Regions from separate parts of the Mesorhizobium sp. M1163 genome, predicted to be linked through region 2. Evidence: riboswitches for the same ligand, from Rfam matches in the RefSeq annotation. Region 2 holds a riboswitch; each other region holds the start of a gene.
What was found. Region 2 has a riboswitch for cobalamin ahead of NKH43_RS31200 (CbtB domain-containing protein). Riboswitches for the same ligand answer to the same signal wherever they lie in the genome.
Positions count from the first base shown of each region.

Region 1: another riboswitch for cobalamin. It lies ahead of metE (5-methyltetrahydropteroyltriglutamate--homocysteine S-methyltransferase); the one in region 2 lies ahead of NKH43_RS31200 (CbtB domain-containing protein).
Region 3: another riboswitch for cobalamin. It lies ahead of NKH43_RS18750 (ABC transporter ATP-binding protein); the one in region 2 lies ahead of NKH43_RS31200 (CbtB domain-containing protein).

Region 1 is NZ_JAMYMF010000025.1:37,790-48,032, forward strand. Features, by position in the region: partial or broken gene glyA (serine hydroxymethyltransferase) at 1-603, shown strand, start outside; gene metK (methionine adenosyltransferase) at 658-1,833, shown strand; gene NKH43_RS22605 (adenosine kinase) at 1,943-2,935, shown strand; gene NKH43_RS22610 (transposase) at 2,968-3,630, opposite strand; gene NKH43_RS22615 (MFS transporter) at 3,920-4,171, shown strand; gene NKH43_RS22620 (helix-turn-helix transcriptional regulator) at 4,234-5,067, shown strand; gene NKH43_RS22625 (hypothetical protein) at 5,385-5,639, opposite strand; cobalamin riboswitch at 6,195-6,396, shown strand; gene metE (5-methyltetrahydropteroyltriglutamate--homocysteine S-methyltransferase) at 6,492-8,837, shown strand; gene NKH43_RS22635 (FMN-binding negative transcriptional regulator) at 8,938-9,156, opposite strand; gene NKH43_RS22640 (dihydrodipicolinate synthase family protein) at 9,191-10,093, opposite strand; gene NKH43_RS22645 (trans-sulfuration enzyme family protein) at 10,146-10,243, opposite strand, start outside.
Region 2 is NZ_JAMYMF010000047.1:1,243-11,485, reverse strand. Features, by position in the region: gene NKH43_RS31250 (phosphatase PAP2 family protein) at 1-670, opposite strand, end outside; gene NKH43_RS31245 (ArsR/SmtB family transcription factor) at 1,100-1,417, shown strand; gene NKH43_RS31240 (SRPBCC family protein) at 1,414-1,896, shown strand; gene NKH43_RS31235 (hypothetical protein) at 2,094-2,315, opposite strand; gene mgtE (magnesium transporter) at 2,613-4,010, shown strand; gene NKH43_RS31225 (MerR family transcriptional regulator) at 4,150-4,536, shown strand; gene NKH43_RS31220 (methyltransferase family protein) at 4,556-5,062, opposite strand; gene NKH43_RS31215 (heparan-alpha-glucosaminide N-acetyltransferase) at 5,079-6,077, opposite strand; gene NKH43_RS31210 (MFS transporter) at 6,325-7,524, shown strand; gene NKH43_RS31205 (aromatic ring-hydroxylating oxygenase subunit alpha) at 7,503-8,696, opposite strand; cobalamin riboswitch at 8,836-9,031, shown strand; gene NKH43_RS31200 (CbtB domain-containing protein) at 9,068-9,247, shown strand; gene NKH43_RS31195 (CbtA family protein) at 9,263-10,045, shown strand; gene cobU (bifunctional adenosylcobinamide kinase/adenosylcobinamide-phosphate guanylyltransferase) at 10,038-10,243, shown strand, end outside.
Region 3 is NZ_JAMYMF010000019.1:39,564-49,806, forward strand. Features, by position in the region: gene NKH43_RS18740 (FecCD family ABC transporter permease) at 1-145, opposite strand, end outside; gene NKH43_RS18745 (ABC transporter substrate-binding protein) at 175-1,122, opposite strand; gene NKH43_RS18750 (ABC transporter ATP-binding protein) at 1,159-1,953, opposite strand; cobalamin riboswitch at 2,046-2,249, opposite strand; gene NKH43_RS18755 (GyrI-like domain-containing protein) at 2,545-3,378, shown strand; gene NKH43_RS18760 (bifunctional helix-turn-helix transcriptional regulator/GNAT family N-acetyltransferase) at 3,416-4,351, opposite strand; gene groES (co-chaperone GroES) at 4,580-4,876, shown strand; gene groL (chaperonin GroEL) at 4,939-6,594, shown strand; gene NKH43_RS18775 (TetR/AcrR family transcriptional regulator) at 6,812-7,411, opposite strand; gene NKH43_RS18780 (zinc-dependent alcohol dehydrogenase family protein) at 7,540-8,520, shown strand; gene NKH43_RS18785 (OsmC family protein) at 8,573-9,019, shown strand; partial or broken gene NKH43_RS18790 (nuclear transport factor 2 family protein) at 9,036-9,421, shown strand; gene NKH43_RS18795 (LysE family translocator) at 9,449-10,060, opposite strand; gene NKH43_RS18800 (nuclear transport factor 2 family protein) at 10,147-10,243, opposite strand, start outside.

The DNA.
Region 1 (10,243 bases), on a different contig from region 2:
GTCCCCGCGGTGGCTTCATTTTGTCAAGGAATGAAGATCGCTATCAAGCGCTGTATCATTCGAAGGGCAAATACAATCTCGCCAGACGAATAGATCGCGCTGTCTTCCCTCAACTGCAAGGCGGCCCCCATATGAATGTTATCGCGGCGCTAGCTGTCGCTTTGCGGGAAGCCGCGGACCCGTCCTTCCGCAGTTACGGCCAACAGATTGTCAAAAACGCCAAGGCTCTGGCCCAGGCGCTTCTGGACCGAGGTTATGACCTGGTCACCGGGGGCACTGACAATCACATGCTGATCCTTGATCTTCGCGATCGACCACTATCAGGCAAGGCCTATGCCAAGCGGTTAGCGAAGGCAGGCATCATTACGAGCTTTAATATGGTGCCGGGCGACCCGCGCCATCCTGCGGTCACAAGCGGAATTCGCCTGGGGGCGCCAGCAGTGACGTCAATGGGCTTGCGCGATGTGGAAACCGTGCAAATTGCTGGCTTCATGGACTCCGTCCTCCGGCGAGCCAGAAGACGAAGATCTCCATGCCTGCGTGCGAAGAGACGTTGCCGACTTGTGCGCTGCGTTCGAGGTCCCGGGCCTCACCGACAGGTAAGGTGGGCTAAGCAAAATGCCCCATACAACTCCAACACCCGAAGCGAGGCATTTCATGGCTAGGCAGTTCGTGTTCTCTTCCGAATCGGTTGGCGCGGGACACCCGGATAAGTTGGCCGACAACATCTCGGATGCCATCCTCGATGCCATCCTCCGCACCGATCCCAAGGCGCGCGTCGCCTGTGAAGCGTTGGTAAAATCAGGGATGGTCGTTCTGGCTGGCGAGATTACCAGCGATGCGCAGGTGGATTATAGCCAAGTTGCGCGCGATACGATTCTCGATATTGGATACGACAACGAGGCCGTCGGCTTTGACGGCCGGCGTTGCTCCGTCGTTCATGCACTCACCGAGCAGTCGCCCGACATCAGCCAGGGCGTTGACGAGGGACGAGGGCAGGACCTCCAACAGGGAGCGGGAGATCAGGGCCTCATGTTCGGCTACGCATGCCGCGAAACCGATACTCTGATGCCTTTGCCGATCCAGCTCGCTCATCGCTTGACGAAACAACAGGCAGATGTCCGGAAAGCACGACAGCTTGGCTGGTTGCGTCCTGACATGAAATCCCAAGTCTCAGTGCGCTATGAGGGGTTGCGCCCGGTCGCCCTGGATACCATCGTCGTATCGACCCAACATGACGAGCAGGTCTCGCAAGAGACGGTCCGCGAGGGCGTCATTGAGGAAATCATAAAGCCTGTCCTGCCGACCCACCTGGAGACGGAAGGCATCAGAATTCTGGTCAACCCGACGGGGAGGTTCGTAGTCGGCGGGCCGCGCGGCGACTGCGGTCTCACTGGACGCAAGATCATCGTCGATTCCTATGGTGGGATGGGTCGTCACGGCGGCGGCGCCTTTTCGGGCAAGGACCCGTCCAAGGTTGACCGCTCAGCTGCCTATGCGGCCCGGTATGTCGCAAAGAATATCGTCGCTAGCGGACTTGCGGACGTCTGCGAGGTGCAGCTTGCTTACGCAATCGGCGTGGCCAGTCCGGTTTCTGTCATGGTCAACACGTTCGGAACAGCGAGGGTTGAGGAAAGAAGGATCGAGCGCCTCATTCTTGAGTTGTTCGATCTCAGACCGAAGGGCATTATCAAGATGCTTGATCTCTTACGCCCTATCTACCGCAAGACCGCGACCTATGGCCATTTCGGCCGTGAAGAGCCTGATTTCACCTGGGAGAAGACAGACAGGGCCGACGAATTGCGTCGCGAGGCAGGACTTGCCGCCCCGTGAGGGCTGGCGCCGAACCGATTGGCAAGCGGAAAGCCCATTCCCACTGGCCAGACCCGCCGGCGGCCGGCATGCCAGAAAGCCGGTGGGCTTTTGGCGGAGACATGAATTGATGCCGGACTATGACGTGCTTTGTATCGGGAATGCCATCGTCGACATCATCGCCCAGTGCGACGAGGCGTTCCTGGAGACGAACGGCATCATCAAGGGCGCGATGATTTTGATCGACACGAGGCGCGCCGAACTGCTCTACAGCCGCATGGGCCCGGCCATCGAAGCCTCGGGCGGCAGCGCCGGCAACACGGCGGCGGGCGTCGCCTCCTTCGGCGGCCGCGCCGCCTTCTTCGGCAAGGTCTCGAACGACGCGCTCGGCGAAATCTACGCGCACGACATCCATGCCCAGGGCGTCGCCTTCGACACCAGGCCGCTCAGCGGCGAGCCACCGACGGCGCGCTCGATGATCTTCGTCACGCCGGACGGCGAGCGCTCGATGAACACCTATCTCGGCGCTTGCGTCGAGCTCGGCCCGGAGGACGTTGAGGCCGACAAGGCGTCGGGCGCCGCGGTCACCTATTTCGAGGGCTATCTGTGGGACCCGCCGCGCGCCAAGGAGGCGATCAGGCAGACGGCGAAGTTCGCCCATGCCGCCGGGCGCGAAGTGTCGATGACCCTGTCGGACTCCTTCTGCGTCGACCGCTACCGCGACGAATTCCTCGACCTAATGCGCTCCGGCACCGTGGATATCGTCTTTGCCAACAGCCACGAGATCAAGTCGCTCTACCAGACCGCGTCCTTCGACGAGGCGCTGGCGCAGATCCGCAGGGACTGCAAGATCGCCATTGTCACCCGTTCGGAAAAGGGCTCGGTCATCGTCCGCGGCGACGAGACCGTGACCATCAATGCGACCAGGATCCGCGAGCTGGTCGACACCACAGGCGCCGGCGACCTCTACGCCGCCGGCTTCCTCTACGGCTACACGCAAGGCCGCAGCCTGAAGCAGTGCGGCGATCTCGGCTCGCTAGCGGCCGGCCTGGTCATCCAGCAGATCGGCCCAAGGCCACGCCAGAATTTGCGCAGAGAGGCCGAGCAGGCGGGGCTGCTGTAGGTGGCGAGCCAAGAACCAGCTGCCCACCCTCCTTAATCCAGCCCGAGCCTTTTCTTCAGTTCCGCATTCTCCTTGCGGAGACGATCGGCAAGCAGGCTCTTTAGCCGCTTGTTTTCTTCCTCGAGCGCGACGAGATCCTTCAGCCCGTCACTGTCCGCCGCAGGCGCCGCCGCCTTCTTCCAAAGATAGTATGTCTGTTCCGAGATGCCGGCTTGCTTCACCGCGCTCTTGAGAGTAGCGCCGCCGCCGATCGAGGTCTCGATCTGCGCCAGCTTCTGGGCACGATCCTTCGCGGAGTAGCTCTTTCGGCCCGTTCGCGCTGACGGCGGTGCTTCAGTGGTCGCGGATATCGGCTTGGCAGGCGCGCTCGCCTCAGCTTCTGGCTTCCTCGACCGCCGCGCTCTCGTCTTCGGTTTTGGCGTTTCCGTTTTGTCTGCCGGTTCGCTATGAACTACTGCTGACTCGGTCTCCAGGGGATTGGCCATGAAATGCTCCACTCGCGGTTTGTGCAAAGGTTCAGCATCAAGGGCCACTACAGTAGAGTCAACAAGCTGACGATTTAACGGCTCGACTTCCTTTGTTGTCTCGGCCATCGCCGCGGCGATGTCGAAATTGCCCCAGATGGAACGTGCGGATTTTTGATAATTGCGCTTTTGTTTGATTTCCACGGTGAATGGTCGCGTCTGCCGCCTCATAGTTCCTTCCTGAATAGGAGAATGAAGTCGCCGCTCGAATTTTTTGGCGCTTCCTGCTTAGCGCGGAGCATTATCGTATAGCCGCTCAACGGGCAAGTGATGCCGGTCTTCGATGGCTGACCATCTGGGGAGATTTGAGCGGCTTCGCACGTCCTGCGCATGCCTGTAAGGCCGCCAAGTTTTCTGGGTTAGCAGGCGCGCACTGTGGCAGCTTGGCTTGTACGGCGAGGCCATGGTTGAGTGAGGCGAAACAAATCCAGCCCCGCGGTCAATCCCGAGGCTTCCCACAATGGCGAAGAGAACATCTTCACTCGTTCCTTTTGAGCACAAGACCTTCCGTTCGCTATGGTCGGCTGCACTCATTTCGAACCTTGGCACCCTAGTGGAAGGTGCGGCGGCAGCTTGGCTGATGACGAGCATCGCAGCAGTAATTTTTGATCGCCCATTCGTGCTGTGTACCAGCCCTGTGTCTTGCGCAAGTGGTCACGAACGGCTGCCGGAGCCTCGAAGACGCCCTAAAAACACATGCTGCGATTTTTGAACACGCTTGACGTGTTAGATTAATTCATCCACGATGCGTGTGTTGAACACGCGAGGTGAGTTATGAACATGAAAGAGCTTAGGGTTCGACTGGGCATGACTCAAAAAGATTTGGCAGAGCAGATGGCAACAACGCAACAGACTGTGGCCCGTTGGGAAACAGGCAAAACGCAGTTGAACGTCGAGCAGATCAAGGACCTTTGTCTCACGTTGAAATGCACGGTCGAGGAGCTGCTGGGCTGGAAGATTGATGTCGAGGAGTGGCGCACGAGCCCGTTTGCAATTGCCGATGCCGAAACGCGATACGGCACGCTCAGAATCAAGACGACTGTTGGCAGCCGCCAATATCCTATCGATGAAAAGGCGCGTGAATCGATTTTACGTCAGTTGAAGGAACTTCATAATCTGCGCAGAAATAACACAAGCAGGCCATGGCTGTATTGTTGGAGCCTTGACAACAAAATACTCTTGATAAATCCGCAATATGTCCGCACCATTGAGCTTATCGGTGACGATGTAGAGGAGATGCCAGAGTATTATCATCCAGAAATCTATCGGGCTTTGGATGACTGGGATAAGGGTGAGGTTTCAGGAAAGCTGAAGAAAGAATGCGATGCCATCATCGCAGAGATGGGTGATCAGGAAGCCGTGCGCATGGCCTCCTATGTTCGCGTCACATATGACGACGGAGAAGATGAGTGGAACTTCTTGGATGAAGAAACCGCTACGACTTTCTTCGGATTGGAAGCTGCGACCTTTGACGTTCCCCAGTGTAGTTTCGCCGAAGTGGAGGAAGAAGGTTACTACCGAGCGCGATACGCCAACCTTGATCGCGTCGCGGTGATGGAGGTTCCAAGCGACCGTTATCACAGATTGACCGCGCCCGAGGAAGCTTAGAACCATCCACGAAGGGCGCATGTTACATCTCGACCTTGCGTGGTGCGTTTTCAGTACGAGATGACGTTAAGCGTAGGTAGTGGCAGGTAAGAGTGCTCGACCAGAAGCTCAACTGCCTCCTCAATATCGCTGCCGATGTGCCGCAGGACACGTCCACGGGAGCGTGGATAGGCGTAAAGTTCCTGCACTCCACGGTCCGCTCTCCCATCGCCGGTGTGTGCCCGACGCCATCTTGTGGACGAGCTTGGCCGCCTGCACCCGGTTGTATTCCGGCTTGCGGTCCGCCTGGGCGGTCCGCCGCGATGGCTATCTCCATGTCAATCGGCGCCGAACTTTGACTGCCCGCTGCTTTTGATGAATTTGGCGAGGTCCCGCGCATAATCACTCTTGGTCTTCTCCTTGAGGCCCTGTGTCGCGAACTTGTGGTCCAGCAGGGCAAACAGGTCCAAGTCCCCTTCCGCCTGTGGCGCTGGCTTGCCCTCACCGCCCTCGGCTCCCCAATTGGGGACCGCTTCTGCGCGCTGCACCGTGGCGATTGTCCGCCCAAGACGCATCACAAGATCGAACGCCAAACCGTGCGCGTGCACGACGATTTGCCGCTCAGGCCTCATTTGGACAGGACTTGAGCTGGCCCGGTGGTTTGAGCCGGGTTACCTTGAGCCGGTGGGCTGCGAACAAGCAGTTCGAGACATTGGCCTCGATCACTTCGCAACACGCCGCTGCGCCTGGCCTCGGTGTGCTCCCCCCGAAATCGTTGTGTCATATCACCGAGGGCATCACGGCCAACAGCTTCCACATGGGCAACAGCCTCGCCATTGACCCGAATATGGTCGCGAGCAGATTACCAACGAAGCGGTCGGAACCTCGGAGCCGAAGTTCGACGCCGAGGTGGTTCGCATGATGCGCTAAGCAGCACCACGGGGCTTGCCGGTATGTTTGCTGCCGGCAGCCGACGAACTCCTATCCTCCTGGACAAGGGCGCCGTGCGTCATTGCTTTGATTTACCGGCCGCTCAAGGCTTCCACAGTTTTCGCTTTCGAGGCGACCTTTGGAACATGCCAACGGAAATTTAATATAACGACATAAACATTTCTTTATGCGGTATTGACAAAGAAGCGAACTGCTGTGATTGTCTCCCGTGTCGTGGTTCTCCGTACGGCGCTGCCGCAGCGGAGTTAAGAGGGAAGCCGGTGCGATGCCGGCGCTGCCCCCGCAACTGTTAGCGGCGAGCCAACCCCACTCATGTCACTGAGGCGAATAGCCTTGGGAGGACGGGTAGCTGGCTATGACCCCGCGAGCCAGGAGACCTGCCACGGCGAATTACGTCCACAGGCGGGGTGTCTCGGTGGCCGCCGCAGCCTGGCGTTCGTGCCGGCCTGCTAGCGCCTTCCTTGTCACCGACGCCCCAACCATCGGGGTATGGCATGACTGTCTCTCATCAAATTCCTGTAGCAACGCTCGGCGTGCCGCGCTTCGGTCGTCGGCGAGAACTGAAATTCGCGCTTGAAAGTTACTGGTCCGGAAAATCTTCCGCCCCCGACCTTCTCACGACGGCGAAGGCGCTCCGTGCCGCTAGCTGGGAGGAGCAGCACGATCGCGGCGTGTCGAAAATCCCGTCGAACGACTTCTCGCTCTACGACCATGTGCTCGACACCGCAGCCATGGTCGGCGCCGTTCCATCCCGTTACGGCTGGAATTGCGGCGAGGTCCCACTTGACATCTACTTCGCAATGGCGCGCGGCAACCAGGGTCAGACGGAGGATTGTGGACACGCTGGTCACCAGCAGGCGGCTCGTCGGCCTGATGTAACCGCGATGGAAATGACCAAGTGGTTTGACACCAACTATCACTACATTGTGCCGGAACTCGACGATGATCAGACGTTCGCCCTCTCGTCGACGAAACCGGCCGACTACTTCCTCGAGGCTAAAGCTCTCGGCATTCACACACGCCCAGTCATCCTTGGACCAATCACCTTCCTCAAGCTGGCGAAATCGCCTGCCGAAGGATTCGATCCCATCGCGCTCCTGCCGCGGCTGCTGCCCGTCTACGAGCAACTCCTGCAGAGGCTGAAGCTGTCTGGAGCCGACTGGGTGCAGATCGATGAGCCAGCGCTTGTCCTCGATCTGAACCCGAACGAACGAGCTGCGTTCGAATTCGCCTATGGCCAGCTGTCGAAAGCCGCGCCCGAGCTGAAGATCATGCTGGCTACCTATTTCGGGCCGCTGGGAGACAATCTCGAAACCGCGGTTTCTCTGCCCCTGGCCGGGCTGCATGTTGATCTCGTGCGCGCTCCCGAGCAGCTGGAAACGGTGGGTCGGCTCGCACCGAAGGATCTGGTGCTCTCGCTTGGCTTGATCGATGGCCGCAACGTCTGGCGTGCGAACCTGCCCGCCATTCTCGACCGCATCAAACCGATCGTCGCCGGCTGGCCCTTGGACCGCGTCGAGATCGCGCCTTCTTGCTCGATGCTGCATGTGCCGATCGACCTCCGCATGGAGACGGAACTCGACGCGGACATCAGGTCGTGGCTCGCCTTCGCGGCCCAGAAGACCGACGAGTTGGTGTTGCTTGCCCGGGCCCTGTCCCAAGGAAGGGATGCGGTGGCAGGCGCGTTGAAAGCGTCTGCCGAGGCTGCCGCCACTCGCGTGACATCCACGAAGATCCATGACCCACTGGTTGAGGGGCGGATCGCCAGCATTGACGACAGCATGAAGCGACGAGAGAGCGCTTTTGCCGAGCGCTCCAGAGTCCAGGCCGGCACGCTCGGGCTGCCGCCGTTCCCGACGACGACCATCGGGTCCTTCCCGCAGACGCCGCAGGTACGCAGGGCGCGGGCCGCTCATGCGAAGGGCCAGCTGAGCTATGTCGACTACGAGACCTTCCTGAAGAAGGAGATCGAGGCTGCAATTCGCTGGCAGGAAGAGATCGGGCTGGACGTGCTGGTGCACGGTGAGTTCGAACGAAACGACATGGTACAGTATTTCGGCGAGCAGCTGTCCGGCTTCGCCTTCACCCAGCATGCCTGGGTGCAGAGCTATGGGTCGCGTTACGTGCGCCCCCCCATCATCTTCGGCGACGTATCGAGGCGCAATCCGATGACGCTGCGCTGGTGGCAATTCGCCCAGTCGCTTACGGAAAACCCTGTGAAGGGAATGCTCACAGGCCCAGTGACCATTCTCAACTGGTCTTTTGTTCGCGACGACGTACCGCGCTCCGAAGCATGCCGCCAGATCGCGCTCGCCATCCGCGACGAAGTGACGGATCTCGAATGGTCCGGCGCAAGGATGATCCAGATCGATGAGGCCGCGTTTCGCGAAGGATTGCCACTGCGCCAGTCTGATTGGAACGACTATCTCGACTGGGCTGTCGAATGCTTCCGGATCGCTTCAACGGGTGTAAAGGACGCGACTCAAATCCATACCCACATGTGCTATTCGGAGTTCAACGAGATCATCGACGCGATCGCTGAAATGGATGCGGATGTCATTTCGATTGAGACGTCGCGCTCGAAAATGGAACTGCTGGACGCCTTCACGAGCTCCAAATATCCGAACGAAATCGGGCCCGGAGTCTACGACATTCACTCACCACGTGTCCCGGAAGTCGGGGAGATTTCGGATCTCGTCATGCTTGCCCGCGAGCGACTGTCGGATTCCCAACTGTGGGTAAACCCGGACTGTGGCCTCAAAACACGCAAATGGGAGGAGGTCCGCCCTGCCCTCATGAACATGGTCGATGCAGCACGTGCGCTCCGGGAGAAAGTGTAGGCTCCGGAGGGTTTCTTGGTTGCTCACCATGTGGTGAGTCACCGGCTGCCGCATGTCGGCCGTGAATGTGCCAAAACGCGATCACATCCTTTGAAATAAGTCACTCAAGCGAGAATGTGCACTTTCCTTCGGCACGTGTATTAATCGCGCAGGAGTAAAGGGTACCGTTTTCTCCCTGTGACGTGTCGAGTTCGAAGGGGATGTGATTGGCGTCGAGACCGCTCCGGCCATGGGTTATCAGCATGCCAAGTGCGCTGTTCTCGATCAGTTCGTAAAGGACTTCTCGGCTCGGTTCATCGAAATGCGCGGGTACATACATGACAGGTTCCTTCACTGGCCGCCGGGTTCGCTGTTCACCGGTTGACATCCGATGGCAAGCGTTCCAACGCGGCGGCGATCTGGCGCTTCGCTGCTGAGGGCAGAGGCAGGATGGGACGCGGGGGGTCGGCACGGCAAATGTCGAGCAATTCGGCAAGTGCATAGACGACGCGAAGGCTCGAGAACTCCTTGAAGAGGCTCCAGAGCGGCGCAAGCGTGGCATCGATCCGTCGCGCTTCGGCCGCATCGCCCTGTTGCGCCGCCGTGACGATCTTCACGCAGACCTCGGGCAGGATGCCGGCGAGGACGCTGTACCATGTGTCGGCGCCGGCGATTATGGCCTCTGCAGCGTTCCAGTCGCCGCTGTAGCCGATCGAGAACCCTTCCGGCACAGTGCGCCTCTGGTCGGCCAGATGGCTCTTGATCGCATCGCCCTTGTCTGTCGGATTCTTGATAGCGACAATCCCACCCACCTTTGCCAGGCGGCTGACGAGTGCTGGGGTGAAATGGAAATGCGTCGTTCCTGGATTGTCGTAGACGACGATCGGCAGGCCGCTCTCGCACGCCACCGTCGAGAAATGTTCGAACACCTCGTCCTCAGTGAGCGGGGTGTAGGAGGCGGCTGCAAGCAGCCCCGCGGCAGCTCCAAGGGCCTTGGCGTCCTGCGCGAACCTCACTGCTTCATCGGTGCGCAACGCGCCCACACCCACCACGACCGGCGTTCGCCCGGCGATTTCGTCCAAGGTCTCGGCGAGCGTCCGTCGCCGTTCCTCGCGCGACAGATACATGTAGGTGCCGGTGCTGCCGAGAAGACCGATGGAGTCGACCTGAGCGGCGCCAAGCCGAGCAATCAGCCTGCGCAGAGCAACGGTATCGACGCGGCCGTCACGATCGGCGGGCGTGATGGGAAACGCGGAAAGACCGCTCAGGAATGCCATGGCAAGGCTCCAGGTTTGTGCGTGAGCGCAGGACTGGCCGGACGACAGGTCATCACAAGGCGTCCAGAGCCCGCCGCAGGTCGGCGATTAGGTCATCGGCGTCTTCAAGACCCACCGAGAGGCGCATGAGGTCCTCGCCGACTCCATCGG
Region 2 (10,243 bases):
TGATCGAGGACAGCAGATAGGCGTTCAGTGCGGCAAAGGCGACATGCATGCTTGGCATGGCCGAGATGCCGCCGCCAAGGCTTGGCCGGCCACTCCGGTAAGCCATCAGGAGATATGCTGCGGGTTCCCGCACCATGTAATTATGGTCCAGTCTGTCCAAGGCGGCATTCAATCCGTGGAAGCGATCCACGCCAACAAACTGGTGGTAGTAAACCGGCCCGACCGATGCCAGCGCCAAAGCCAAGACAGTTCCGAGGATGCACAACGTCAGCGCTGCCGCGCTGAGATAGCGGATGCGCGCAATCTCGTCCGACCAGAGCGCCACGAAAAGGATGGTGCCGAACCACTGGTAGAACCAAATGACTTCATAGCTGTTGAAGACGACGAGCGACCACCCGTTGCTGTCGAGCTTATGGGCGATCTCCCACGGCGGCATCCCGTGCAACCATTCATCAGCGTCGGCTAACCAGTGGTCGGCGTAGTATGGGACGACGGACGGGATGGCGATCTTGTAGGTGGAGAACGCGGTCAAGCTGGCAAAGAAGAACAGCAGCACCAACAGACAGCCGCGCCAGCGCCCTTGAACCAAATCCAGGGCGTAGCGAACCGGTTGCCGTCGGCCATGGATGAGCGCGGCACAACAGACGCCACCGATAAACAAGACCGGCATGCCAATAAGAAACTTGTGAGAATAGATTAGGGCTGATGTACGGAATACTTCTGGATATAGTGCAGATGCACCTAACACGTACATTGCCATAAACAAGGAGAGGCGCAATTGCCATATGGCTGAGGGCCTGTGGCGAGAGGCTTCCGTAGTTAGGGCCAAGCCAATTTACCCGTTCTTAATGTTTCGCCGGAGAGACATATACACCGATAAGGTAAAAACCTTGCCGTCAGGTTTACTTTTCCCCGGTGGTCGACACCTGCCGGCTCGCATGCGGTGGATTGATTCCCTGAGCAATCTCGCATCCGCATTGCTGTCCATGCCCCGCGCGAAGGAATTGCCCGGAGCCTCGGGGTCGAACCGGCCGGTGCTTAAACACGGGCCCGCCACTCCCTCGGTTGACCTATCATAAGTTTTAGCTTATCATAAGTCATGGTTTATGATTACGCAGGAATGGTGGCCTTGGCCGATCCGACACGCCGCAAGGTGTTCGAGCTCATCGCCGATCGGCCGCGCTCGGTCATCGATCTGACGCGGGTGCTTCCGGTCTCGCAGCCGGCGGTATCGCAGCACCTCAAAGTGCTGAAGGAAGCCCGACTGGTCCGTGCCGAGCCCAAGGGCGCCAGCAATATCTATCATCTCGACCCGCATGGGCTCGGCGAGATGCGCGCCTGGCTCGATCGCATGTGGGGCGATGCGCTCGACGCCTTCAAACGGGAAGTCGACAACAGCAAGGAGAAGAGGAAATGACGACTATGATCAAGCCCGCACCGGTCAGGAAGTCGGTGACCGTGGAGGTGCCGCTCGACAAGGCATTCGATGTGTTCACGACAGGGTTCGGACGGTGGTGGCCGGCTTCGCACTCAATCGGCAAATCCGCCCTGACGACCGCGGTGATCGAACCGAAAGCCGGCGGCCGCTGGTACGAGATCGGCGAGGATGGGTCACAATGCGATTGGGGCGAGGTTCTCGCCTGGGATCCGCCGTCGAGGCTGACGCTCGCCTGGCGTATCGGGGCCGACTGGCGCTACGATCCGGCATTGCTGACCGAGGTCGACATCCGCTTTGTCGCGCTCGGCGAGAATTCGACGCGGGTGGAACTCGAGCACCGGCTTCTGGAGAACATGGGCGAGACCGCAGAAGCAGCGCGCCAGGCCTTCGAATCGGAGCGTGGCTGGAGTGGTGTCCTTGGCGCCTACGCGGCTGAGGCCAAACGCTACGCTGCCTGATCGGCAGGCCTCTAAGCCCGATATCCAGCGAGACCGTCGCAGCGTCGGCCTCGCCTCATTCCCGGTGCAGCATATGCCGTTCTGCCCGACCACCGGGACTAATGTTGTTGGGCGACCGATTCCCCGACCGGGGCACACCACACCTGGCGTTGTCGCGGACTACCCGGCGGTTGGTCGGCGGCGATGGCAGAGCTGGATTACCGGTGCTTCTCGACGAAAGCCTTGCAGGCGGGTGACAACTGCTCGATCATGCTCTGAAGGTCGCATTTGCCGATCGGTGTCATTGGGCAAAGCCGTTTGTAGTCAGGCTTGCATTCCTTGCCCTGAAAAGATTTGAAGGCCTTTGCATCGGCGGCAATCGGGTTCAAAAGTATTCCCGAACAAACCAGCGCAAGACTGGCAAACAGATACTTCCCCATAAACACCCTCCCTTTATTACCGGTAATTATAGAGATGCTAAATTAGAATCCTCTAATTATCAATCTTGAATTATCAATCTTGGGCAACCGGCAGCTCGCAAGGTCGTCTGATATCCGTCCGTTGCGCACGGAGAGGCCGATTCTCAAGCCAATCGCGCCGCCGCTCCATCTTTGTGTTTGACCATGATCTTTTCGGAAAACCGGTTTCCACTTTTCAGGATCATGGTCTAGACCTGACAGGCACCTTATCCGGAAATCCGATGGCGGGAGGCGCTGGTGGAAGGCCAGGACGAACACATGACCGGCACCAGGGCCGCCGAGGAGCGCCGCGCCGACATCTATGACGAGGACGGCGTCATCCTGTCGTCGTTTCTCACCCAGATCGGTGCCGCGATCGCCGATCGCGATACGCTGACGCTGAAGCGCGAAGTCGACGATCTGCACCAGTCGGAACTCGGCCACCTGCTCGAGGCGCTGCACCCGGAACAGCGCCGCGCCCTGGTCGAATTGCTGGGCAAGGATTTCGACTTTTCCGCGCTGACCGAGGTCGACGAGGCGATCAGGCGCGACATCGTCGACAATCTGCCCAATGCGCAGATCGCCCAGGCCGTGCAGGAGCTCGATTCCGACGATGCCGTCTACATTCTCGAGGACCTCGACCAGGAGGACCAGGACGAGATCCTGTCGCAACTGCCGTTCACCGAGCGGATCAGGCTGCGGCGCTCGCTCGACTATCCCGAAGAGACCGCCGGCCGCCGCATGCAAACGGAGTTCGTCGCGGTGCCGCCATTCTGGACGATCGGCCAGACCATCGACTACATGCGCGAGGACAACAATCTTCCCGACCGTTTCAGCCAGATCTTCGTCATCGATCCGAGCTTTAAGCTGCTCGGCGCCATCGACCTCGACCAGATCCTGCGCACCAAGCGCTCGGTCAAGGTCGAAGAAGTCATGCATGAGACCAGGCATGCCATCCCGGCCACCATGGACCAGGAGGAGGCGGCACGCGAATTCGAACAATACGATCTTCTGTCCGCCGCCGTCGTGGACGAGAACGAGCGGCTGGTCGGCGTGCTGACCATCGACGACGTCGTCGACGTCATCCAGCAGGAGGCCGAGGAAGATCTGCTGCGCATGGGCGGCGTCGGCGACGAAGAACTCTCGGACAGCATCCTTTCGACTTCGCGCTCGCGTGTGCCCTGGCTGCTGGTCAACCTTTTGACGGCCTTCCTCGCGGCTTCGGTGATCGGCCTGTTCGACCGCACCATCGAGCATATCGTGGCGCTGGCGGTGCTGATGCCCATCGTCGCCGGCATGGGCGGCAATGCCGGCTCGCAGACCATGACCGTCACGGTGCGGGCGCTGGCGACGAGGGACCTCGACATCTACAATGCCGGCCGCATCATCCGCCGCGAAATCGGGGTGGGCTTCATCAACGGCATCATCTTCGCCATTCTGATCGGCATCGTCGCGGCTGCCTGGTTCCACGATCGCAATCTCGGCGGCATCATCGCGGCGGCGATGATCATCAACATGTTCGTGGCGGCTCTGGCGGGCATCCTGATCCCGCTGCTGCTCGACCGCTTCAAGATCGACCCGGCTGTGGCTTCGGCGGTTTTCGTCACTACGGTCACCGATGTCGTCGGTTTCTTTGCCTTTCTCGGGCTTGCCACATGGTGGTTCGGCGTAGGCTGAACGGCACCTCAATTGACTTTTACGTAAATGCCATGCGAGGCTTTGAAAGGTGCCTTGTCCGCCGATTCTGGTACGCGCCTGGATGCCGGCGGCGCCGGCCAGTTGGAACTCGCGGCGTGGCCGGGGCATTGGAGTGGCGATGCGGGAATATTATTCGATCACGGAGCTGACCCGCGAATTCGACGTGTCGACGCGGACGTTACGCTTCTACGAGGACGAAGGGCTGGTGCAGCCGGTAAGGCGCGGCCGCACCCGGCTGTTCCGTCCGTCGGACCGGCATCTCATCCGCCAGATCATGCGCGGCAAGAGGCTCGGCTTCTCGATCAACGAGATCCGCGAAATCATCCAGATGTACAGGGAGCCGCCCGGCGAGGTCGGCCAACTCAAGCTGATGATCAAGCGCATCGAGGAAAAGCGCGAGGATCTTCGCCAGAAACGCCGCGACCTCGAGGAGACCCTGGCCGAGCTCGACCAGGCCGAGGAATCCTGCGTCGAGCGGCTGGTTGAACTCGGCGTCACCACGTAAGCGCGGTGTCAGCCCCGGCTCAAATCCAGCGCCGCACCCTTTTCGCGTAGTCCCGGTACTTCTTGCCGAATTTGGCCGTCAGCACCTTCTCCTCGCTCTCGATCGTCAGCTTCTGCGTCAGGAATGCCGCGATGACCGCCAGCGGCAGGAACCAGGCGATCCCCGAGACAAAGGCGAGGCTGACCAGCAGCAATGTGTTGGCGAGGTAGATCGGGTTGCGGCTGACGGCGAAGGGTCCGGTGGTCACCAGATGGTCCGGCACGCCGTTCGGGTTGAGCGTCGTTTTGGCGCGGATCATGATGCGGATCGCGGTGAACCAGAGCGCGGCGACCGCCAACAGCCCCACAAGCCCGGCGGCGAACAGGATGTCGCCGAGAAGATCGCCGATCCACGGCAGTGGATAGAGAAACCCTAGCGCGACGCTGACGATGATGGCGGCGATATAGATCAGCGGCGGCCATGGGATGTGCCCCAGCTTCGGCTGCCCAGGATTTTGCTGCACGGGTTTCGGGTGACTGTCGCTCATTGCTGTCCTCCCTCGATTAGCGCGTTCTCGGTTCCGCCGCCTCGGTTTGGGCGGTACAGGTGCCGGCGAGCTCGCCAATATGCGCCTTCCACTCCGGGGACTGGTCGTTGCTGTAGAGCCGGTCAAGCGAGGCTTCGCCCTGGAGAGTGTCCAGCATGCAGGCACAATAGCTGGAGCAGAACTCGGTGTCGCGCGCCTGCTCGCAGGATATTTGGCAGGATTTCAGAAAGTTCACCTCCCTGCTTTCGACCCGCGCCGGCATGAATTGCGAAAACAGCCAGACCGAGCCGATCAGCAGCGGCTGATGGATCAGATAAAAGGCAAGGCTGTGCCGGCCGATGAAGACCAGCGGGTTTGCCCAGCGGCCTGGCGTCATGGCCGACAGCCGGGTCAGCACGCCGGAGGTGGCGGCGAGTTTGGTAACCGCGATGCCGGCAAGCACGGCGCCGAACCAGGGCAGCAGCGGAACATAGTCGTTGGAGTGCGGATTGGTCGCCGATAGACCGACCCACCACAAAGCCGGATGATCGAAGGCCTCGGATCTGAGGTAGAAGGGCGCCGCGATGACAAACGCCGCGACAAGCAGCGTCAGCAGCGCCGGCAGCCGCAGGAACGCCAGGCCGAGCAGGCTGGCGAGCGCGATCTCGTGCAATATGCCGAAAAAAATGAAGCCGTCGGGCGTGGCGATTCGGGTGACCAGCGATATTGCGAGAGCCGCCCCGGCAACCATGGCGAAGCGCTTCCAGAAGCCTGTCCAGCGGATTTTCTTGCCATGGGCGAGATAGAGGCTGACGCCGACCAGGAACAGGAAGCTCGAGGCGATGCAGCGCGCGTAGATTTTCCACCAGCCGAAGGCGGTGAGGCCGGGATCGGTGTAGCCGAAAAATTCGAGATCCCAGGTGAAATGATAGCTCGCCATGGCAAGCAAAGCGATGCCGCGTGCGATGTCGATGGCGGCGATGCGCTTCGCCTTCGGTTGATCCTGAACGGCGGTGGTCGGCGTGGCGATGCTCATCGGTCTCGCTGTCTTGGTTCAGCCCCGGCAAGACGACTATCACGGTTGCCACCGTCAAAAGAAGCAGTCCTCGCGTCGCGTTGGCGCGGGTCAGCATTAGAACTCGCTTTAGGCCAGAGCCGGAAAGCCTTTGGCCGGCTTCGCTTTTTGCCGTGAAGGCGTCGGTTTCCTGTTACCCGGCCAGGAATCGCCGCGGCAGATTTGTGCTCCAAACCCTGCTTTGGGCGATTCTGCTTCGGGGAAAGCAATGGCTACCCATGTGCGCCATCCTATCTGGCTTGCGGCCTTGCGGCCGGCGGATGCACGCACCTTCGCCTCGCTTTATGCGGTCGAATCGTTCGCGCGCGCCACCGTCTCCAGCGTCATCCCGATCCAGGCCTATGAGATCCTGCACAACGAGCAGATCGTCTCGATCCTCTACACGGTCGTGGCAATGCTCGGCCTCTCGGCGACGCTGTTCATGCCGATGTTGATCCGGCGCTTTGCCCGGCGCTGGGTCTATACCGCCGGTGCCTGCCTGCTGGCCGTCGGCTCGCTGTTCTTCGTCACTCATACGCTTGCTGGCCAAACGGTCGGCATGCTCTGCCGCGTCATCGGCGCCAGCGCGCTGGCGATCACGCTCAACCTCTACATCATGGACCACATCCGCAAGACCGATTTCATGCAGGCCGAGTCGCTGCGCATGGCGTGGTCGATGCTTGCCTGGACCGCCGGGCCGACGCTCGGCATTTTCCTCTACACGCGTTTCGGCATCTATGCCGCGCATAGCGCGGTGGCCGTCTTCGCCATGGCCCTGCTGGCGCTGTTCTGGACCTACCGGCTTGGCGACAACCCGTCGATCCGCCCGGGCAAGACGCGGCCGGTCAATCCGCTGGCCAATATCGGCCGCTTCGTCGCGCAGCCAAGGCTGAGGCTGGCCTGGCTGATCGCCTTCGGCCGTTCCTGCTTCTGGACGACGTTCTTTGTCTATGGGCCGCTGTTCATGGTGATCACCGGCGAGGGCGAGCTCGCCGGTGGCCTCTTGGTTTCGGCCGGCAATGCGCTTTTGTTCATGGCCATCTTCTGGGGCAGGGCGGGAAAGCGTTTCGGCGGCCGGCGCACCATGACGTTTGCCTATTTCGCCATGTCGGCGACGCTGCTGGCGGCCGGCGCCGTCGGCGAGGCCGCGCCGCTCGTCACCGGCGCGTTGCTGCTTTGCGGTGCCTTCTTCACCATCGCGCTCGATGCGCTGGGCTCGACCGCGTTCATGCGCTCGGTGCGCTCGTATGAGCGGGCGCAGATGGCGGCGGTCTACCGCACCTATCTCGACTTTTCCGAGCTGACGCCGCCGCTGGTCTATTCAGTGGTGCTGGCGTTCTTCGGCCTGGGCGCGGTTTTCGCGACGCTCGGCCTGCTGGCGGCGGTCTGCGGCTTCGTCACTTGGCGCTATCTGCCCAAATCGCTTTGATGTTCAAGCGCCGCATGCCGCTCGCGCACCCAGTTGTGGAAGCGGTGCAAATCATATTCCTCGGGCATCAGCACGCCGGCCTTATGGCGCATCGAGCGCAGGCCCTTCTGGTTGACCTCGCAGATATCAGCGTCTTCCTCCAGCACCTGGGTACCGAAGGCGACGATGTTGTCGATATCCGCAGCCGGATCGACGAGCGCTTCGGGCGAAAAAAGCCATTCGGCGGTGAGTTCGGTCTGCTCCGGCCCAAGCGGCACCAGCCGCACGGTCCTGACATAGTCGACATGGCCGACGACGAACATCGACGGCAAGTTGGTGGCATAGGTCTGCCCGGCAGCACGCTCGGCCGGCGTCAGGCTCGAAAAGACCGAGCCGTGGACGCGCCCGTCGCGCGACCAGGTTTCGGCCCCGGCCCGCAAGCCGCCGGCAAATTCCGGCGCGTCATTGTCGGCGTGGCGCGCCCATTCGGGGTCGTCGTGCCGGCCCATCAGGCCGCGGCCATAGATCGGCACCAGCCGCGACAGGTCCTTGTGGACGCCAGGGCAGTGCAGGCACTCGTTGAAGTTCTCCCAAAATATCTTCCAGTTGCAGTTCATAACCTTGCGCAGCACATGGCCGCTCAGCAGCGTTTCCAGCGGCCAGTTGGCGAGGTTGCCGGATGCCGGATCGAAGGATGTTTCAGCCGAACCGGCAGCGTCTTGCGCGAGGTTGACGAAAACGAAACCGCGCCACACCGAAAGCGCGACGCGGTAGAGCGGATGATCGGCCTTGTCGAAACCGTCCGGCAGCGATTTCGACGGCACGCGCACCAGATCGCCGCGCAGCGAATAGGACCAGGCGTGGTAGGGGCAGGTGATGAGCCGCGCCTTCAGCCGTCCTTCGCTCTGCTGGCAAAGCTGCGAGCCGCGATGGCGGCAGGTGTTGTGGAAGGCGCGCAATTCGCCGGTCTCGTCGCGCAGCACGACGATCTCCTGCGTGCCTATGCGAAACGTCCTGAATGCCAGCGGCTGGGCAAGGTCGGCCTCGCGGCAGACCAGCAGCCAGTTGCGATACCAGATGGCCTCGAGATCGCGCTGATAGCCTGCGATGTCCCAATAGGCCGATGACGGCAGCGTCGGCTCGGCCCGCGTCAGGCCGTTATAGGGACCGCGCTCATTCGGGCTGGGTTGCATGCCGGCTTCCTCCCATCCGCCAGCCGACACCCGGCTGTGAGAATTGTCAATTGCGGCGCCGGCCGGCGAGCTTGGCGAGGCGGCGCATTCGCCACACGATCCGGCGGAATTTGGTTTGCCGGGCGCGGCGATTCTGCCTATAGTCGCTGATGTCGTCGGTTCCGTTTGGAACCAAGAGGGAATGCGGTGCGGGCGAAATTCTTGCCCAATGCCGTGGCTGCCCCCGCAACTGTGTGCGGTAGTCCTCTCCATATGCCACTGAAGATTTTCTTCGGGAAGGTGGGGAAGGGCGCTGATCCGCGAGCCAGGAGACCTGCCGGCGACAGGAAACTGACTTCTATGCCCTCGGGTGGAGGGCGAAAGGACAAGACATGAATACCGCTTCCGTCTCGCTCGGCGCTTCCGTCTCCTCGCAGTCGCGTTTCATGCAGCTGGCGCTTGCTGCATTCCTCGGCATTTTCGTCATGGGCTTTGTCGGCTTCTCGCACATCGATGCGGTCCACAATGCCGCCCACGACTATCGCCATTCGATGGGCTTTCCCTGCCACTGACAAGGGGCTGACATCATGACACTGTTTCGCAACGTCGTGTTCATCGCGGCGATCGCAGGGCTCGTGGCCGGCGTCGTTCTCGCCTGCATGCAGGCCTATGCCACGGTGCCGCTGATCCTGAAGGCGGAAGTCTACGAGCAGGCCGGCGGCGGCCATGACCATGCCGCGGCACCTGCGGCACCGGTCGAAAACGCCGGGGGCACGATGGCTATAAGCAGCGCCGCGCCGGCACCGGCTGAAGCAATGGCTCCGGCGGAGGACGAAGGCTGGGCGCCGGCCGACGGTTTCGAACGTTTTGCCTTCAGCGTCGTTGCCAATATCGTCACCGGCATCGGCTTCGCACTGATCCTGGTTGCGGTTTCGGAATTCGCCGGCGGCATCGGCAATTGGCGCCAGGGCCTGTTCTGGGGGCTTGCCGGCTTTGCCGTGTTCACGCTGGCGCCCGGCCTCGGCCTGCCGCCGGAATTGCCGGCAATGCCGGCGGCCGACCTTGTCCAACGCCAGATCTGGTGGTGGGCAACGGTGGTGGCGACCGCCGCCGGTCTCGGCCTGCTCGCCTTCCGCAGATCGCTGCCGCTGGCGGTCCTTGCGGTGGCGTTGATGGTGGCGCCGCATATTGTCGGCGCGCCGCAGCCCGACAGCTTCGAGACGACAATCCCGGAAGGCCTGCATCATCAGTTCGTGGTGGCGGTGACGCTGACCAATCTGGTGTTCTGGCTGGTGCTCGGCGCGGTCGTCGGCGTGGTGCGCGGCCGCTTCACCGGCACGGCGACCAGCCTGCGCGACAGCTTTGCCTGACCGCGCTGCCGGGGCGCTGACCCTGATCATCGGCGGTGCGCGCTCCGGCAAGAGCGTGCATGCCGAGAGGCTGGTGAGTGCCTGTCCGGCGCCATGGAGCTATATCGCGACGGCGCAAGCCTATGACGAGGAGATGCGCGAACGGATCGCGCTGCACCGCTCGCGCCGCAGCGCCGGCTGGACGACCATCGAGGCGCC
Region 3 (10,243 bases), on a different contig from region 2:
TGCCGGCTGGACCGGACACGATGTCTCCGTCCAGCCCGGCGGCATGTCCGAGCGCAGCAACCACATCGCTCAACGCGATGATCGTCGACCCATAGGCGATCGACAGCAGAAAAAGAGCGACAATTGCCGCTGCTCCTGCTGCCATTGCCAATTCGAACGGCCTGTGGCGCAAGCTCAGAAAGCTTCCGGGTGCATCGCCCTGGCGATCTTGCCGATCGCCTCGATATTAGCCGGCCCAGGTGTCAGTTCGGCATAGCGCAACGCGACGAAGCGCTCATTCTTGACCGCGTCGGTCTCCTTCATCGCCGGGTGGGCTTTCAGGAAATCGAGCAGTTTCCTGTAGCCGCCGCCATCCTGGTAGTCGAGCAGGATAAGGAACTGCGGATTGCGGGAAGCGACCGTTTCCCAATCCGTGTTGCCCCAGCTCGTCTGCATGTCGGCCATGATGTTGTCACCGCCGGCTGCGGCGATCATGGCGCTGGGGATCGCGAACTTGCCTGACGTGAAGGGTTTGTCTTCGCCGGAGTCGTAAAGAAACACCCGCGTTCCCTTGTGGTCGCCGATTTTCGCCGTGATGTCGGCGAGTTGCGCTTTCCAGTCCGAAATAAGTTTCTGCGCCTCGGCTTCCTTGCCGAATATCCTGCCCAGCTTTTCGACATCACCATAGAGCAGGTCCATCGAGGCGGCGGGGCGGTTCTTGTCGAGATGGACGCAGCTTTCCGTCAGCACCAGCGTCTTGATACCGTGCGGTGCCAGCGTATCGGGCGTCACCTCGCCGCCCGGCTTCATGCCGTAGTACCAGCCGGCAAAGAAGAAATCGGGTTCGACCGCGACGAGGTTTTCGAGCGTCGGGTATTTCGGCGCGAGTTCCGGGATCGAACCTTGCTCGGCCTTGAATTCCGGACCGACCTTGTACCATCCGGTGATGCCGGTCAGGCCGACGATCGACGGTTGCAGGCCCAGTGCAAAGGCCATCTCGGCCATGTTCAGATCTTGGATGACGGCGCGCTTCGGCGCGGCGTCGAAGGTCAACGGCGTGCCACAGCTATCAACGGTTACCGGAAAGGCAAAGGCCGGCGAGGTCAGCAACGAGAAGGCAAGAGAAAATGCAAGGCGATTCACGGATGTTGCTCCTTTTTGAATGAGGATGGGGTTGAATCAGGATGGCGAAGCGGCACGGTTCGGGACCTCGAAGACCGTCAGCTCGCGGTCTTCGGTGGGATGGCGCAGCCGAAGCACGTCGACGCCGAAAATCTCGCGGATCAACTGCTTGGTCAGCGCCTCGCGCGGACCGGCGAGTGCCTGCAAGCGGGCCTCGTTCATCACCGCGACTCTGGCGGCAAATGGCGTGACCAGCGACAGGTCATGAAGCACCGCCACGACGGTCATGCCGAACCCGGCCACGAGTTCGAGAAGTTCGCTGCGGGCGCGCGGATCGAGATGATTCGTCGGCTCATCGAGGAACAGGATTTTTGGCTCCTGGGCAATGGCGCGTGCAAGCTGGGCGCGTTGCCGCTCGCCACCGGATAGCGAGCCGAGCGTGCGGCCGAGCAGCGGCAGCAGGCCGGTTCTGCGAAGTGCTTCAATGACGATGTCGCGTTGCTCCCTCCTCCGACGCAAGCCGGCATGCGGGACGCGCCCAAGCTCGACGTAGTCGATCACGGCAAGCCGCGGATCAGGCTGATCGGTCTGGCCGACGACCGCCATGTGCAGTGCCCGCTCGGCGGCCGAAAACCTGTCCAGCCGGCGTCCGGAAAATCTCACTTCTCCCGCGCTTGGCCGCAGCGTACCGCATAGCATGCGCAGCAGCGTCGTCTTGCCGGCGCCGTTGGGGCCGATGATGGCGAGGCGGTCGCCCGCCGCTAGCGAAAGGCTCACCGCGCTGACCAGGCACTGGCCATTCGTCGTCGCGCTCAGCTCACGCGCTTCAAGAAGAGGCAGGGAGGCGTCCAACTTACCGTCACTTTCTCAATGGCGACGGAAGGAAGCTGGACGGACCGGCCGACAAGACCGATGTCCACGTCTCCTCCCGGCACACCCCGTCCGGTCAACTCATGCTGATGGCAGGTCTCCTGGCTCGCGGGTCTTTGCGCCATCCTGCCTTCCCAGCCTTGCCGGCCAGTGGCATTTCGGATGTTGCTAACCGCTTACAGTTGCGGGGGCAGCCACGGCCTCGATCCGAAGACCTCACCGTGTTCCCTTTTCACCCCTTGCCTTTCGACTCGGGGACCATCAGTCAGCCACCCTAGTTTTCCGCCAATCACAGCGCAATAAGTCTTGTCAGAAGGAGCCATATAGACCTCGTGATGTAATAACGTTACATTTAAAAGGACGTTTGCCCGCTTCCTGTCAAGCCTTTTCGCGCGACGCCTGCGACTTGCCGACGACCGTCGCTCTCGATTTGCGCAGTGCGCAATTTCGATCAAACTGCCTCCGCCAGGAAGCGGCACCATAATCTTGCCAATATAAGACATGGCCAATGTAAAGACTGGGCCAATGTAAAGACTGGGCCAATGCGGAGACTGGGCCAATGCGAGGTGCCAAATGAACCCGATCGAGAAAGCCTTGTGGTTCGTTGAAAGCCACCTGCCCGAAGCAGTCTCGCTGGACGATGTCGCCAAGAGCAGCGGGGTGTCGCGCTTTCATGTGACGCGGGCTTTCGGCGCGGCTACCGGCCGTTCGGTGATGAGCTACGTCCGTTCTCGCCGACTGACCGAAGCGGCGCGCAAGCTTGGCGCCGGCGCACCCGACATCCTCTCGGTCGCGCTCGACGCCGGCTATGCCTCGCATGAGGCCTTCACCCGCGCCTTCCGCGACCAGTTCGGCACCACGCCGGAACTGGTGCGCGCACAAGGCTCGCTCGACAACCTCGATCTTGTGGAGCCGATCCTGATGGACCAGTCCTTTCTCGCCACTCTCGAACCGCCGCGTTTTGAGACCAGCCGGCCGTTTCTCATCGCCGGTCTCGGCGAGCGCTACAGCTGCGAAACCAGCGCCGGCATCCCGATGCAGTGGCAGCGGTTCGGCCCCTATATTGGCAACATTCCTGGCGAGATCGGCGACGTCGCCTATGGCGTCTGCGTCAACGGCGACGACGCCGGCAATTTCGACTACATCGCTGGCGTCGAAGTGTCCGATTTTTCGGACCTGCCGAGGGAGTTTTGGCGTGTGCGCGTGCCGGCGCAGAAATACGGCGTGTTCGCCCATCGTGACCATATCTCGACCATCCGCCGCACGGTCAACACGATCTGGAACAAATGGCTGCCAGCCTCTGGGCACGAGATCGCCGATGCGCCGGAATTCGAGCGTTACGGCCCCGAATTTGATCCGCGCAGCGGCAATGGCGGGCTGGAAATCTGGATACCGATCAAAGGGTGAGGCACGGCAGGCCGACGCCGAAGCGCCGGAAGCGCTGCTACAGTTCCAGGTTCCAGTTCTGGCCGACCAGATCCCTGCCGAAGGAATGGTGGCACTCCTCGTTGGTCAATTTAAAGCCCACAGACTCATAGATGTGGCGGGCGGCGGCGAGCACGTCGTTGGTCCACAGCGTCACTGTCCTGTAACCCGTGGCGCGGCAAAAGCCGATACATTCCTCGACCAGCCGCTTGCCGATGCCGAGACCTCGCGCCGAGGGCTCGACGTAGAGCAGGCGCAATTTCGCCACCGCGTCCGACTGGCGCACGACGAAGACGGAGCCGACGACCTCGCCTTCCCGCTCGGCGATCCGGCTGCGTTCCCATTTCGGATCGAAAGATTTGACGAAGGCACCGAGGATTTCGGCGACCAGCGCTTCATAGGTTTCGTCCCAGCCATATTCCTGCGCGTAGAGCAGGCCCTGGCGATGAATAATCCAGCCGATGTCGCCGACTTGCAGAGGCCGCAGCATATAGGGAATTTTGGGCTCGGCGCTTCCGCCCAGCAAACGCTGCACCGTCTGCATGGCTTTGACCAGCCTGTCCTGTTCGGCATCCGAAAGCCGGTCGAGCAAAGCCGCGACCTGGTCGTGCGAGCCCTGGTTCAGCGGTGCGAAGGCCTGCCGCCCGGCCTTGGTCAGCGCGATCGACGAGCGCCGCGCATCCGCCTCGATCGTGGCACGCTCGACCAGATCACGCTCCTCGAACTTCTTCAGCAGCCGGCTGAGATAACCGGCATCGAGGCCGAGATCGCGCCCAAGATCCGTGGCGGTCAGGCCATCGCGATGCGCCAGCTCATAGAGCACCCGCGCCTCGGTCAGCGAGAAGGTGCTTTTCAGCAGCCCTTCGTCGAGCAGCCCGATCTGGCGGGTATAAAAGCGGTTGAAGGCCCGCACCGCGTCGATCCGCTCCTTGCCTGGGTGATGATGAATGGTCATGGCATCCTCCTCCGGGCAAGATCAGCGATTTAGTTGACTTGGTCAAGTATCTATTTGAAGCATCCGTTTGAAGCAATTGTCCTGATGATGCTCACCGGGCGCCTTGACTCGCGCGAGTTGCCAGACTATTTCAGCGCCACGTTAGCACTCCCCCAAGATGAGTGCTAACCATGTCCGGCGCCGCCGGACGGAGGAACTGTTCTCACCATTCTCATCGAGGAATAAAAAATGGCAAAGTCGAAGTTCCGCCCGCTTCATGACCGCGTGGTCGTTCGTCGGGTCGAATCCGAATCCAAGACCGCGGGCGGGATCATCATTCCCGACACGGCGAAGGAAAAGCCGCAGGAAGGCGAGATCATCGCCGTCGGTTCCGGCGCCCGTGACGAAGCCGGCAAGCTCGTCCCGCTGGACGTCAAGGCCGGCGACCGTATCCTGTTCGGCAAGTGGTCGGGCACCGAAGTCAAGCTCAATGGCGAAGACCTTCTGATCATGAAGGAAGCCGACATTATGGGCATCATCGGCTGAATATCGGCCTCACCCTCATTTAAATCTTCGGGCTCAATCCAAGCCCCTGCCAGGAGCTAAAAATGGCTGCCAAAGACGTAAAATTCTCCCGCGACGCTCGTGAGCGCATGCTGCGCGGCGTCAACATCCTCGCCGACGCGGTGAAGGTCACGCTCGGCCCCAAGGGCCGCAACGTGGTCATCGACAAGTCGTTCGGCGCACCGCGCATTACCAAGGACGGCGTCACCGTCGCCAAGGAAATCGAGCTTGAAGACAAGTTCGAGAACATGGGCGCGCAGATGGTCCGCGAAGTTGCTTCGAAGACCAACGACATCGCCGGCGACGGCACCACGACCGCGACCGTTCTGGCACAGTCGATCGTCCAGGAAGGCCACAAGGCGGTTGCCGCCGGCATGAACCCGATGGACCTCAAGCGCGGCATCGACCTCGCCGTCGCCGACGTCGTCGCGACGCTGATCAAGAACGCCAAGAAGATCAAGACCTCGGAAGAGGTTGCCCAGGTCGGCACCATCGCCGGCAATGGCGACGTTTCGGTCGGCTCGATGATCGCGGAAGCGATGCAGAAGGTCGGCAATGAGGGCGTCATCACCGTCGAGGAAGCCAAGACCGCCGAGACCGAGCTCGAAGTCGTCGAAGGCATGCAGTTCGACCGCGGTTATCTCTCGCCCTACTTCGTCACCAACGCCGAGAAGATGGTTGCGGATCTGGAAGACGCCTACATTCTTCTCCACGAGAAGAAGCTCTCCAACCTGCAGGCCATGCTGCCGATCCTCGAGGCTGTCGTGCAGACCTCGAAGCCGCTGGTCATCATTTCGGAAGACGTCGAGGGCGAGGCCCTGGCCACGCTCGTCGTCAACAAGCTGCGTGGCGGCCTGAAGATCGCCGCCGTCAAGGCGCCTGGCTTCGGTGATCGCCGCAAGGCCATGCTGGAAGACATCGCTATCCTCACCGGTGGCCAGGTCATCTCCGAAGACCTCGGCATCAAGCTCGAGAATGTCGGCCTGAACATGCTCGGCCGCGCCAAGAAGGTGTCGATCTCCAAGGAGAACACCACCATCGTCGACGGCGCCGGCAAGAAGGCCGAGATCCAGGGCCGCGTCGCCCAGATCAAGCAGCAGATCGAGGAGACCACCTCGGACTACGACAAGGAGAAGCTGCAGGAACGTCTCGCCAAGCTGGCGGGCGGCGTTGCCGTCATCCGCGTCGGCGGTGCGACCGAAGTGGAAGTCAAGGAAAAGAAGGACCGCGTCGATGACGCCCTCAACGCGACCCGTGCGGCCGTCGAAGAAGGCATCGTTCCCGGCGGCGGCGTCGCACTGCTGCGCGCTTCGCTGAGCATCAAGGCAACCGGCGCCAACTCCGACCAGACCGCCGGCATCAGCATCGTGCGTCGCGCGCTGCAGGCTCCGGCCCGTCAGATCGCGGCCAACGCCGGTGCGGAAGCATCGATCGTTGCCGGCAAGATCCTGGAGAACAAGGGCGCGACCTTCGGCTACAACGCCCAGACCGGCGAATATGGCGACATGATCGCCATGGGTATCGTCGATCCGGTCAAGGTTGTGCGCACGGCTCTGCAGGACGCGGCCTCGGTCGCCGGCCTGCTGGTCACCACCGAAGCCATGATTGCGGAGGCTCCGAAGAAGGAGTCGGCTGGCGGCGGCATGCCTGGCGGCATGGGCGGCGGCGGCATGGGCGGCATGGGCGGTATGGATTTCTAATCCAACCCATCAGCCTTCATGTACGGAAAGGGCGGCCGAGAGGTCGCCCTTTTTCGTTGATGGGACGGAGGATGAGAGGCGGTCCGATTCCAAAGCAAGCGGAAGCATACCCCTGACCGTTTCTTCGGCGTCGGCGCAGAACGTGAATTGCAGAGCTGGAGCGTCGGCCCTTCGGCAGGGCTCCGCGCTGGCCTCGATGCCGTGGAAGCGCGAAACGTCAATGCGCCGTGACTGCGATCTCTTTCGCCGGCAATGCCCCCTCAATCAGCGCCGCGACCTCATCGGCTACCGCCAGCACCGGGGCGCGGTCGCGGGTGGCGCGTGCGATCACCATCAGCCCTTCCAGCGATGATTCGACCAGCAGCGCCAGCGCGTGCGCGCGGCGCTCGGGCACCCCTGCCCTGACGAAGGCCGCCCTGAGCAGGCCTATCCATTGCTCGAAGGCCGACCGGCACAACTCAGCCAACTCCGGCATGTCGGTCGGCGAATCCAACACCACGGGCGCGATCGGGCAACCGAGCGTGAACTGGTTGTCTTCCAGCATGCGCGCGACCGATTGGTAGATGTGGTGGACCGCCACCGCCGGATCTTTTTCGGCAGCGAGCGCGGCGTCCAGCCTCTGCGTCACATCGGCGACGCTATCGCGCGTAACCTCGACGACCAGCTGATCCTTGCCGCCCGGAAAGTGGAAGTAGAGCGAGCCCCTTGGTGCACCTGAGGCACTCAATATGTCGTTGAGCGACGTGCCGTGGTAGCCGCGCTGCCTCAGCAGCAGCGCCGTTGTCTCGAGTATGCGGATGCGGGTGTCGTTCGCCATGTCAACCTCTGTCAGGAACGAGCATTATAGGCCTTGCCTCGAATATGACAACCGGTCTATATAATATGTAGATCAGTCTATATATCAGCGAGGGGCGAATGCGTAGTTATCGTCTTAAAGGAACCGGCGTGACCAAGTGCCTGGTGATGCGCGACGGGACGCAGCCGACGCCGAAGCCGCACGAGATCGTCGTGCGTGTCCGCGCCACATCGCTCAACCGCCGCGATACGATGATCCTCAACGGCACCTATCCGCTGACGCCGCGCCAAGGCGTTATCCCGCTGAGCGACGGTGCCGGGGAAGTCGTTGCCGTCGGAGATGCCGTCACCCGCTTTGCCGCCGGCGACCGCATCACCGGCAGCTATTTTGCACGCTGGATTGATGGCCGCATAAATGCCGGGCTGATCGACCAGCTTGGCTGCACGCTGGACGGGATGCTGACTGAATACGCGGTGCTCGACGAGCAATGGGCCGTGTGGCTTCCCGATCATCTCGACTGGCATCAAGCGGCGACACTGACCTGTGCCGGCCTGACCGCTTGGAATGCCGTGACGGCGGCCGAGATGCCGAAGCCCGGGCAGTGGGTTCTGGTCATCGGTTCAGGTGGCGTCGCGCTGTTTGCGCTGCAATTCGCCAAGCTGCTCGGCTGCCGGGTCGTGGCCGTCAGCTCGCGCGGCGAGAAGCTGGACCGGCTGCGGGCGCTGGGCGCCGACCTCGTCGTCTCGACGGCCGACATGCCGGAATGGGGTGCAGCTGTGCGCGAGCAAACCGGTGGCATCGACCTCGTCGTCGAGACCGGCGGCCCGCCGACCTTCGCGCAATCGATGATCGCCTGCGCGCTTTACGGGCGCATCGTGCTTCTCACCATACAGGATGCGAAAGGCGGGACGGTGCAGATCCCCGGCCCGGTCTACCAGCGCAGCCTCGCCACCATCAGCCGCCTCTTCGTCGGCAATCGCACCAACCTCGAAGCCATGCTGCGCGCCATCTCGGTGCATCGGCTTAAGCCTGTCATCGACAAGGTGTTCGCCTTCGACGAGGCCCAAGACGCCTACCGTTATTTCCAGCAAGGCGACGTCTTCGGGAAAGTGGTCGTCGACGGCGCCTGACTGGTTCGCCCCCAAAATCTGATCGACCCCCTCAAATCAAAGGAGAGACACAATGACCATTCGTGAAGCAGAGGCCCAATGGCAGGGATCGTTGAAAGAAGGTTCGGGCCGGCTGAGGCTAGGCAGCGGCGTATTCGAAGGCGCCTACTCCTTCCCGTCGCGTTTCGAGAACGGTCCCGGCACCAACCCGGAGGAATTGATCGCGGCGGCGCATGCCGGCTGCTTCTCGATGGCGCTGAGCGCCATCCTGGGCCGCGAAGGTTATACTCCCGCACGCATTCACACGATCGCGAAAGCGCATCTCGGCGCCACCGCGGCCGGACCGACGATCACCCGTATCGAGTTGGAGACGGAGGCAAGCGTGGCCGGGCTGGCTGCCGGGGATTTCGAGCGGCTGGCGCAGACGGCCAAGAAGAGCTGCCTCGTGTCGCGGGCGCTGGCCGGCGTCGCGGCGATCACGCTCAAGGCCCGCCTCGTCGAAACCGTTGCTGATCACTGAAGGGAAGGAATATCCAATGACACAGGAACTCATCATCGACATCGCCGCGGCCAAACGCTCCGCCGAGACGGCCGAGATCATGCGGCGCTACAACGACGTCTTCAGCGCCACGACCCGTCGGCGCTCGACGATCTGGTGGCGGAAGATTGCGTGATCGAGAACACCACGCCGGCCCCGGACGGCGCCCGCCGCATCGGCAAGGGCGCCTGCGTCGAACTGTGGTCGGCGATCGCGACCGGACCCGGCACGCGCTTCGACATCGAAGAAACCTTCGTCGCCGGCGACCGGGCAACGATCCGCTGGCGCTACTGGATGGCCGACGGCAATTCGCTGCGAGGCGTCAACCTGATGCGCGTCGAGGGCGGTCGGATCGTCGAGGCCATGGGCTACGTGAAGGGTTAGGTTTGCGCTGCCCGCGATCTTTCCTGTCTACCGGTCCGCCAGCGCCAGTTTGGCGCCGAGCATGACAAAGGCACCGGCGAAGGTGCGGCGCATCCAGGCCAGCACCTTTGGCCGCGACACGACATGGCTGCGGATCGACGCCGCGAAGATGCCGTAGCCGACAAAGACCACGAAGGTGAGCAGCATGAAGACGCTGCTGAGCTCCAGCATCTTCGACAGCGCATGCGATTCGGTGGTGCTGACGAATTGCGGCAGGAAGGCAAAGAAGAAGATCGACAGCTTCGGATTGAGGATGTTGATGAGGATGCCCGAAGTGATCACTTTGCCGGCCGAGCGCGGCGCGACATTTTCGTCGACGCTCAGGCCGCCCTTCTCCTTCAGCGTGTTCCAGGCCATGTAGAGCAGGTAGGCGACGCCGAGATATTTCAGCGTCTCGAAGGCGACGGCGCTGGTGTGCAGCAGAGCCGCGAGGCCGGTGATGGCGGCCGCCATATGCGGAATGATGCCGAGCGTGCAGCCGAAAGCGGCAATGATGCTGGCACGCGCACCACGCGAAAGCCCGGCGCTCAGCGTATAGAGAACGCCAGTGCCGGGCGAAGCCACGACAATCAGCGACGTCAACAGGAATTCGATGCTCACAGATGGTCTCCCGGTGCTGGCCCTGCCGCCGGCAGCGTAATCAGCGAAACGTGCGGGCACAAGCCAGCCTGAGAGCCTATCCGCATTCAGATCATGCTATTGGCGTGCAGCTTGCTATCCGCGATGGGCTGCCGAACTTCCCAGTGTTCGACTAGCTTACTCTCGTTCAGCCTGAAAATGTCG